Regions from separate parts of the Arthrobacter sp. UC242_113 genome, predicted to be linked through region 2. Evidence: riboswitches for the same ligand, from Rfam matches in the RefSeq annotation. Region 2 holds a riboswitch; each other region holds the start of a gene.
The links. A riboswitch is a leader RNA that binds a small molecule or an ion and turns the genes downstream of it on or off. The one in region 2 is predicted to bind cyclic di-AMP.

Region 1 (2,194 bases), 670 kb from region 2:
TCGCCGGGATCGACGTCCCCACCGTCCAGGACAAGGGCCAACTCCCGGAAAGCCTGCCCACGCTGTTCATCCCGCAGGTGCCTCTGACGTGGGAAACCTTCCAGACCATCGCCCCGTTCTCGCTGTCCATGGCGCTCGTGGGGCTGCTGGAATCCCTGATGACTTCCAAGCTCGTGGACGACATCACCGATACGCGGTCCAACAAGACCCGCGAATCCTGGGGCCAGGGCGTGGCCAACATCATCACCGGGTTCCTGGGCGGCATGGGCGGCTGCGCTGTGATCGGGCAGACCATGATCAATGTCAAGGGCTCCGGCGCGCGGAGCCGGGTGTCCACGTTCCTCGCCGGCGTCTTCCTGCTGGTGCTGGTAGTCACCCTGGGCGACATCGTGGGCCTCATCCCCATGGCCGCCCTCGTGGCGGTGATGATCTTCATCTCGGCCATCACCTTCGAATGGCACTCAGTGGCGCCCGCCACCCTGAAGCGGATGCCCAAGTCGGAAACCGCCGTCATGCTGATCACCGTGGGCACGGTGGTGGTCACCCACAATCTGGCAATCGGCGTCGGCGTCGGGGTTCTGGCGGCGATGGCGATGTTCGCCCGCCGGGTGGCCCATTTTGCCACCGTGGAGCGGACGGAAGTGGAGCTCAACGGCCGGACTGCAGCCACCTACACGGTGGACGGCGAGCTGTTCTTCGCCTCCTCCAACGACCTCTACACGCAGTTCAACTACGCCGGCGACGCCGAGCCTGACATCGACAAGGTGGTGATCGATCTGCACGCCTCGCACCTGTGGGATGCCTCCACCATCGCCGTGCTGGACGCGGTCACGGAGAAGTACCGCAGGCACGGCCGTGAGGTGGAACTGATCGGCCTCAACTCAGCCAGCACCCAGATGCGCGAACGTCTGGCCGGGAAGCTCAACGCCGCAGAGTGAGCATTATCACTTCATGACTCCCACGCCCCCTACCTGACGCGGATCAGCATGGCAGGAAACGACACGGTCCCGTTACCTTAATGTGACATTCGGAAAAGCCTCCCGTACGGTGGAAAACGTGCCTTCTTCACCGACGAGGCACTCCCGCGCTGATTGCCTAACTCTGCCGCAGCCCGAGGAACCATTCGAAGACCCATGTCCGGCAGAGACGGGGAAACCACTTTTCGGCCCGCTTGAAGCGGGCCTTGGGGGTGAAGCCGCACAGTTCCTGACCACGCTCAGGACCGCGGCCGGGTGCCTCCCATCCGAATCCGACAGCTCACCTCGCAGGCATCGGGAGAGGCTTCTTCATGTCGTTCCGCTTTATTTCTGGCCGCCGTGCTGCGGTCATCCTTGCAGCATCCGGCCTGGCCTTCACCGGCAGCGTCGCAGCCAATGCCGCCAACGCTCCGGCCCCGCAGGCCAAGGCTCCCGCCGGCGCCCCCGCGACGGCCGGACAGGTCCAGGCTCCCCTGAGCGCCGCCTCCAGCGTCAAGATCGCTTTTGAGCGCCCCGCGGTCAAGTCCACCCCCGCTCCGGTGGTGGCAGCGCCTGTCGTCGAACAGCCGGCCGTGAAGAAAGCTGCGGCCCCTGCCGCCGCCCCCGTCACTGCCGCCCCGGCTGCTGCGCCCGCCAAGGCTGCAGCCGCGCCGGCCGCAGCCGCCGCACCCGCGCCCGCGCCCGCACCGAAGGTCACCGTTAAGGCTGCGGCTCCCGCGCCGAAGGCCCCCGCCAAGGCCGCCGCAGGCGTCAACGCCACCATGCTGGCGTCCGCCTACGCCCAGATCGGCATCACGCAGGACTGCACCGCCATGGTGGAGAAGGCCCTCGGTGCCGCCGGCATCCATGTGGGTGACCTCGCGCCGATGCAGTTCCTGGGCCACGGCAGGGTTGTCTCCACCCCGCAGCCCGGCGACATGATTGTGCAGTCCGGCCACGTGGCGATCTACGCCGGCGGCGGCAAGGTCATCAGCGGTGGCATGAACGGCATCAACGCCACCATGGCCCACCCGCTGTCCTGGCTCACGGCCACCGGTCCCGTCACGTTCGTGCGCGCGGCCTAGCAGAGCTGAAAAACCGCCGTGTTCCGCTGCCTTGGGGGCGGCGGAACACGGCCCCCCAAGGTGCTCCCACCTTTCTACAAGGAGTAGGGAACACACTGGCTACGCCTGATGAAGACCGCAGACTCCGGCTGCGAGTCAGGATCTCCGGGTCCG
Region 2 (2,194 bases):
AGTGGCCCTTGCTGCCACCGGCCTGCTGCTGACTGTTACTGTCCCCGCCACGAGCCCCGTCCTGGCTGCCGGAGAGCAGCAGGGAGCGGCATCCGCGTCCGCCGCCGCACCGGCCCAGCCGAAGGTCTCGGCGGAAGCGGCAGCAAAGATCGACTTCAGCCGCACGTCCGTCTCCACCACCGGAGACCCGGACGGAAAGCTTAAGCAGCTCCTGAGTGCCCAGTCTGCCGGCAGCATCAGCCGTGCGGCCTCTGTGGGCACCCTGGGCGGGCCGCTGACCACGCTGGTCAAGTCCTCGCCGTTTGGTTACCGGGTCAGCCCGATCACCGGCGGCGCCGGAGAGTTCCACCGCGGCCAGGACTTCGCCGCCCAGTGCGGCACTCAGGTGCTTGCTGCGGCCAGCGGCAAGGTCACGTTCTCAGGGTGGCATCCGTACGGGGGAGGCAACCGCGTGGTCATCGACCACGGCAACGGCTTGGAGACCACGTACAACCACCTGTCGTCCTCCAGCGTCGAGGTTGGCCAAAAGGTCACCCGCGGTGAGGCGATTGCCCTGAGCGGGACCACCGGCGCCTCCACCGGCTGCCACCTCCACTTCGAGGTGATGGTCAACGGGGAAGTCGTTGATCCCACCCTCTGGCTCTAAGCCAAACCGAGTGAGCACTCTCATTCCTGTGACATGCCGTGACCTGAATGTGACATTCGCTCGGAACTGCTGTACCGTCTAAACCGCGTCAACTTTTCCGAAGTTGACGCTCTTGAGTGGATTGCCTAGCTCTGCCACCGCTCAAGGTCCGTTCGCATTACATCGTCTGGCAGGGGCGGGGGAACCAATTTTGGTCTTCGCAAGAAGGCCTTGGGGTTAAGTCGCAAAGCTTCCCAGGAAGCCGAGCGGCCGGGTGCACTCCCATCCGAATCCGACAGCTCACCTCGCAGGCATTGGGAGAGGCTACCTTCGTGTCTTCACGCCACAATGCCGCGCGCCACCGCGCGCAAACGGTTCGTATGAACCCATTGGACTCCGTGTCCAAGGCGGTTAGCGCCAATGCCGGCACAGTAGGTCGCCAGGCAGCTGTTATCGCAGCCGCTTCAGGTCTCATCCTGAGCGTTGGCATGCCTGCCAACGCAGCCGACGCCAACATTGGTGTTTCCGCCTCCTCGGAGACCGGATCCCAGGCCGCGCAGCTTGCTGTGACCGCCGCGCCCACCGCCACTGTCTCCTTCGAGCGTCCTGCCGTCACCACCGTGGCAGCCCCGGTCGTCGAAACTATTGCTCCGCAGGCGAGCGATGAGGGCCAGGCGGGCGACGTAGGCCAGGCCACCGACGAGAGCACCGGTGCGGCCCAGGCCGTCACCGCCAAGTCCACCGATGGTGCGGCATCCGCCGCGGCGTCCGGACTGGCTGCAATCGCGTACACCGGCATCGGCAACCCCTACGTCTGGGGCGGCACCACCCCCAGCGGCTGGGACTGCTCCGGCTTCACCCAGTGGGTTTACGCTCAGGCAGGCATCAGCATTCCTCGCGTCAACGCATGGAACGCCATGAAGCCCACCTCCACGCCTGCTCCCGGCGACCTGGTCATGCAGAACGGCGGCGCCCACGTGGGCATCTACGTTGGCAACGGCATGATGATCAGCGCGCTGAACCCCTCGGACGGCACTCTGCTGCACGCGGTGTCCGCAACGGGCACGTCCGCTTTTTACACCCTTCGCTAAAAATCCGATTCGAGGCGGGCCGGCTTACCCCCAAGATGCCGGCGCGTCGATAACCCACGTCCTGCTACCGCGGTCCGTGGAACACGAAAGAGAGACATTTTCATGACTACACGTGCGACCATTGCACGGCACCGCGCCGAGGTCACCAAGACCAGCTCGCTGGCTGTCATTGCCAAGGCCGTCGGCGACAACGCCGGTGGCATGGGCCGCCAGGCCGCAGTTATCGCTGCTGCTTCCGGTCTTGTCCTGACCAGCGGCATCGCGGCCAACGCTGCTGAGACCAACGTTCAGCGCGAATCCGTTCCGGCTTCCACGCTGGAAGTCCAGTCTGTTGCGCCGGCCACCATCTCTGCTGCATCCAGCATCGCGATCTCCTACGAGAAGCCGGTGGTCTCCACCGCCCCGGCTCCCGTCGTTGAGGCCCCGAAGCCGGTCGTCAAGGTCCAGGAAGCGGCCCCCGCAGTTGAGGCTGCTCCGG
Region 3 (2,194 bases), 1.0 Mb from region 2:
GCTGCTGGGCCTGGTGGCAGGCGTGCTGCTGGTGCTGCCGGTGGGCGGCGCCGACGTGCCGATCGTCATCTCGCTGCTCAACGCCTTCACCGGCCTGGCGGTTGCGGCGTCCGGCCTGGTGCTGGGCAACGTGCTCCTGGTGGTGGCCGGCACGCTGGTGGGGGCGTCCGGCACCATCCTGACCCGGGCGATGGCCGCGGCCATGGGCCGCAGCGTGGCCGGCATTCTGTTCGGCGCGTTCCGGGGAGGTTCGACGGCGGGATCCACCGCCGTGAGCGACCGTCCGGTCCGCTCGTCGAGCCCGGAGGACGTGGCCGTGCTGCTGGGCTACGCGCAGCGCGTGATCATCGTCCCCGGCTACGGGCTGGCCGTGGCGCAGGGACAGCACACCGCCGCGGAGCTGGCGCAGGCCCTGGAATCCCGGGGTACCCGCGTGGACTTCGCCATCCACCCGGTGGCGGGACGCATGCCCGGGCACATGAACGTGCTCCTCGCCGAGGCAAATGTGCCCTACGAATCGCTCAAGGAAATGGGCGAGATCAACTCCGAGTTCCGCACCGCCGACGTCGCGCTGGTGGTGGGCGCGAACGACGTCGTGAACCCCGCCGCCAAGACCACCGCCGGCTCGCCGATCTATGGGATGCCGATCCTAGAGGTGGCGGACGCACGGCAGGTGGTGTTCCTCAAGCGCTCCATGCGCCCCGGGTTCGCGGGGATCGAGAACGACCTCATGTTCGAGCCGCAGACCACGCTGCTGTTCGGCGACGCCAAGGAGTCCCTGACGAAGGTGCTGGGCGCTGTGAAGGCCCTGTAGGCTGCAGCATCCGGGGCCCGTCCGCACCCTCTCCGACACGCCCTCGTTACTGAAATGTGACTTTGGGTGCCCAAGTGCGATAGCCTCGGCCGGTGCCCTGGTTCCGCTCGGGGCATTCCCGGGCAGAATGCCGAGCCCTGCCGCTGACCGGGATCCGTTCGCTATGACCAACAGGCAGGGACGGGGGAACCACCTTTGTACCGGCCTTGCGCGCCAAGGCCTAGGGGTTAAGTCCAGACGCTCCGCCTAGCGGCGGGCAGGACCGGGTGACTCCCATCCGAACCCGACAGCTCACCCCGCAGGCATGGGAGAGGCACATCAACCATGTCACGTAAGTTCACACCCGCGCGCCACCGCGCCACCCCGACCACGTCCATCGCTTTGCAGGGCCTGCAGTATTCCCTCAAGTCCAACGCCGCCTCGGTTGCCAAGCCGGCGGCTGCCGCCGCCGTCGCTTCCGGACTCCTCTTCGGCGCCGGAGCACCCGCACACGCAGGTGCCTACGCGCCGGAGACGCCTGACGCTGCTGCTGCAGTCCAGTCCGCCGCTGGCCAGGCGCTGGCAGCACCCGCCCAGGCAGTCCCCGCTCCGGTGCAGGCCGCCCCGGCAGTTCCCGCGCCGGCAAGCGGTGGATCTGCTGTTGCCGGCGCGTCGCACACTGTTGTGTCCGGCGACACCCTTGGTGCCATTGCAGCACGCCATGGTGTCGGCCTCGATGCACTCCTCGCAGAGAACGGCCTGTCCCTGGCGTCTGTCATTTACCCCGGCGACCAGATCCTCATCCCGGGACCTGGTGCAGTTGCAGCTCCCGCAGTGCCTGCGGCTCCGGCCGTGCCTGCGGTTCCTGCCGTGCCTGCGGTTCCTGCCGTGCCTGCGGTTCCTGCCGCTCCGGCAGTTCCCGCGGCTCCGGCCCCGGCAGCCCCGGCGTCCTCCGGCATGGGAATCTACAACGCCTCCGCCTCGATTACACCGGCGGCCGCAACCCCGTCAGCCAGTGGGGTGGGTGGAGCCATTGTGGCCTCTGCCCGGGCACAGCTCGGCGCCACCCAGGACTGCACCATCCTGGTGGAACAGGCACTGCGCTCCGTCGGCAAGTCCGTCGGAGACCTCGCGCCCACGCAGTTCTACCAGTACGGCACTCCGGTTTCCGCCCCGCAGCCCGGCGACCTGATGATCAGCGCCGGACACGTCGGCGTCTACATCGGCGGCGGCCAGGCCATCAGCAGCGGCATGAATGGCGTCAACGAAACCATCGTGCACCCGGCCTCCTGGCTCACCGGCTCCACCTACGTGCGGGTGAATGTCTAACAGCGGGACCGCCACACGGGCGATACGGAACACACAGCAGCGGCGGGTGCATCAGCACCCGCCGCTGCGGTG

Region 1: linked by a shared signal. The riboswitch ahead of ACHMXB_RS18270 (NlpC/P60 family protein) and the one ahead of ACHMXB_RS00265 (C40 family peptidase) in region 2 are both predicted to bind cyclic di-AMP.
Region 3: linked by a shared signal. The riboswitch ahead of ACHMXB_RS16810 (LysM peptidoglycan-binding domain-containing protein) and the one ahead of ACHMXB_RS00265 (C40 family peptidase) in region 2 are both predicted to bind cyclic di-AMP.

Annotation. Positions count from the first base shown of each region.
Region 1 covers NZ_CP171968.1:4,014,186-4,016,379, reverse strand. The annotation lists gene ACHMXB_RS18275 (SulP family inorganic anion transporter) at 1-938, shown strand, start outside; cyclic di-AMP (ydaO/yuaA leader) riboswitch at 1,083-1,285, shown strand; gene ACHMXB_RS18270 (NlpC/P60 family protein) at 1,289-2,041, shown strand.
Region 2 covers NZ_CP171968.1:59,730-61,923, forward strand. The annotation lists gene ACHMXB_RS00260 (M23 family metallopeptidase) at 1-646, shown strand, start outside; cyclic di-AMP (ydaO/yuaA leader) riboswitch at 769-953, shown strand; gene ACHMXB_RS00265 (C40 family peptidase) at 1,114-1,716, shown strand; gene ACHMXB_RS00270 (NlpC/P60 family protein) at 1,819-2,194, shown strand, end outside.
Region 3 covers NZ_CP171968.1:3,690,951-3,693,144, reverse strand. The annotation lists gene ACHMXB_RS16815 (NAD(P)(+) transhydrogenase (Re/Si-specific) subunit beta) at 1-814, shown strand, start outside; cyclic di-AMP (ydaO/yuaA leader) riboswitch at 964-1,132, shown strand; gene ACHMXB_RS16810 (LysM peptidoglycan-binding domain-containing protein) at 1,139-2,122, shown strand.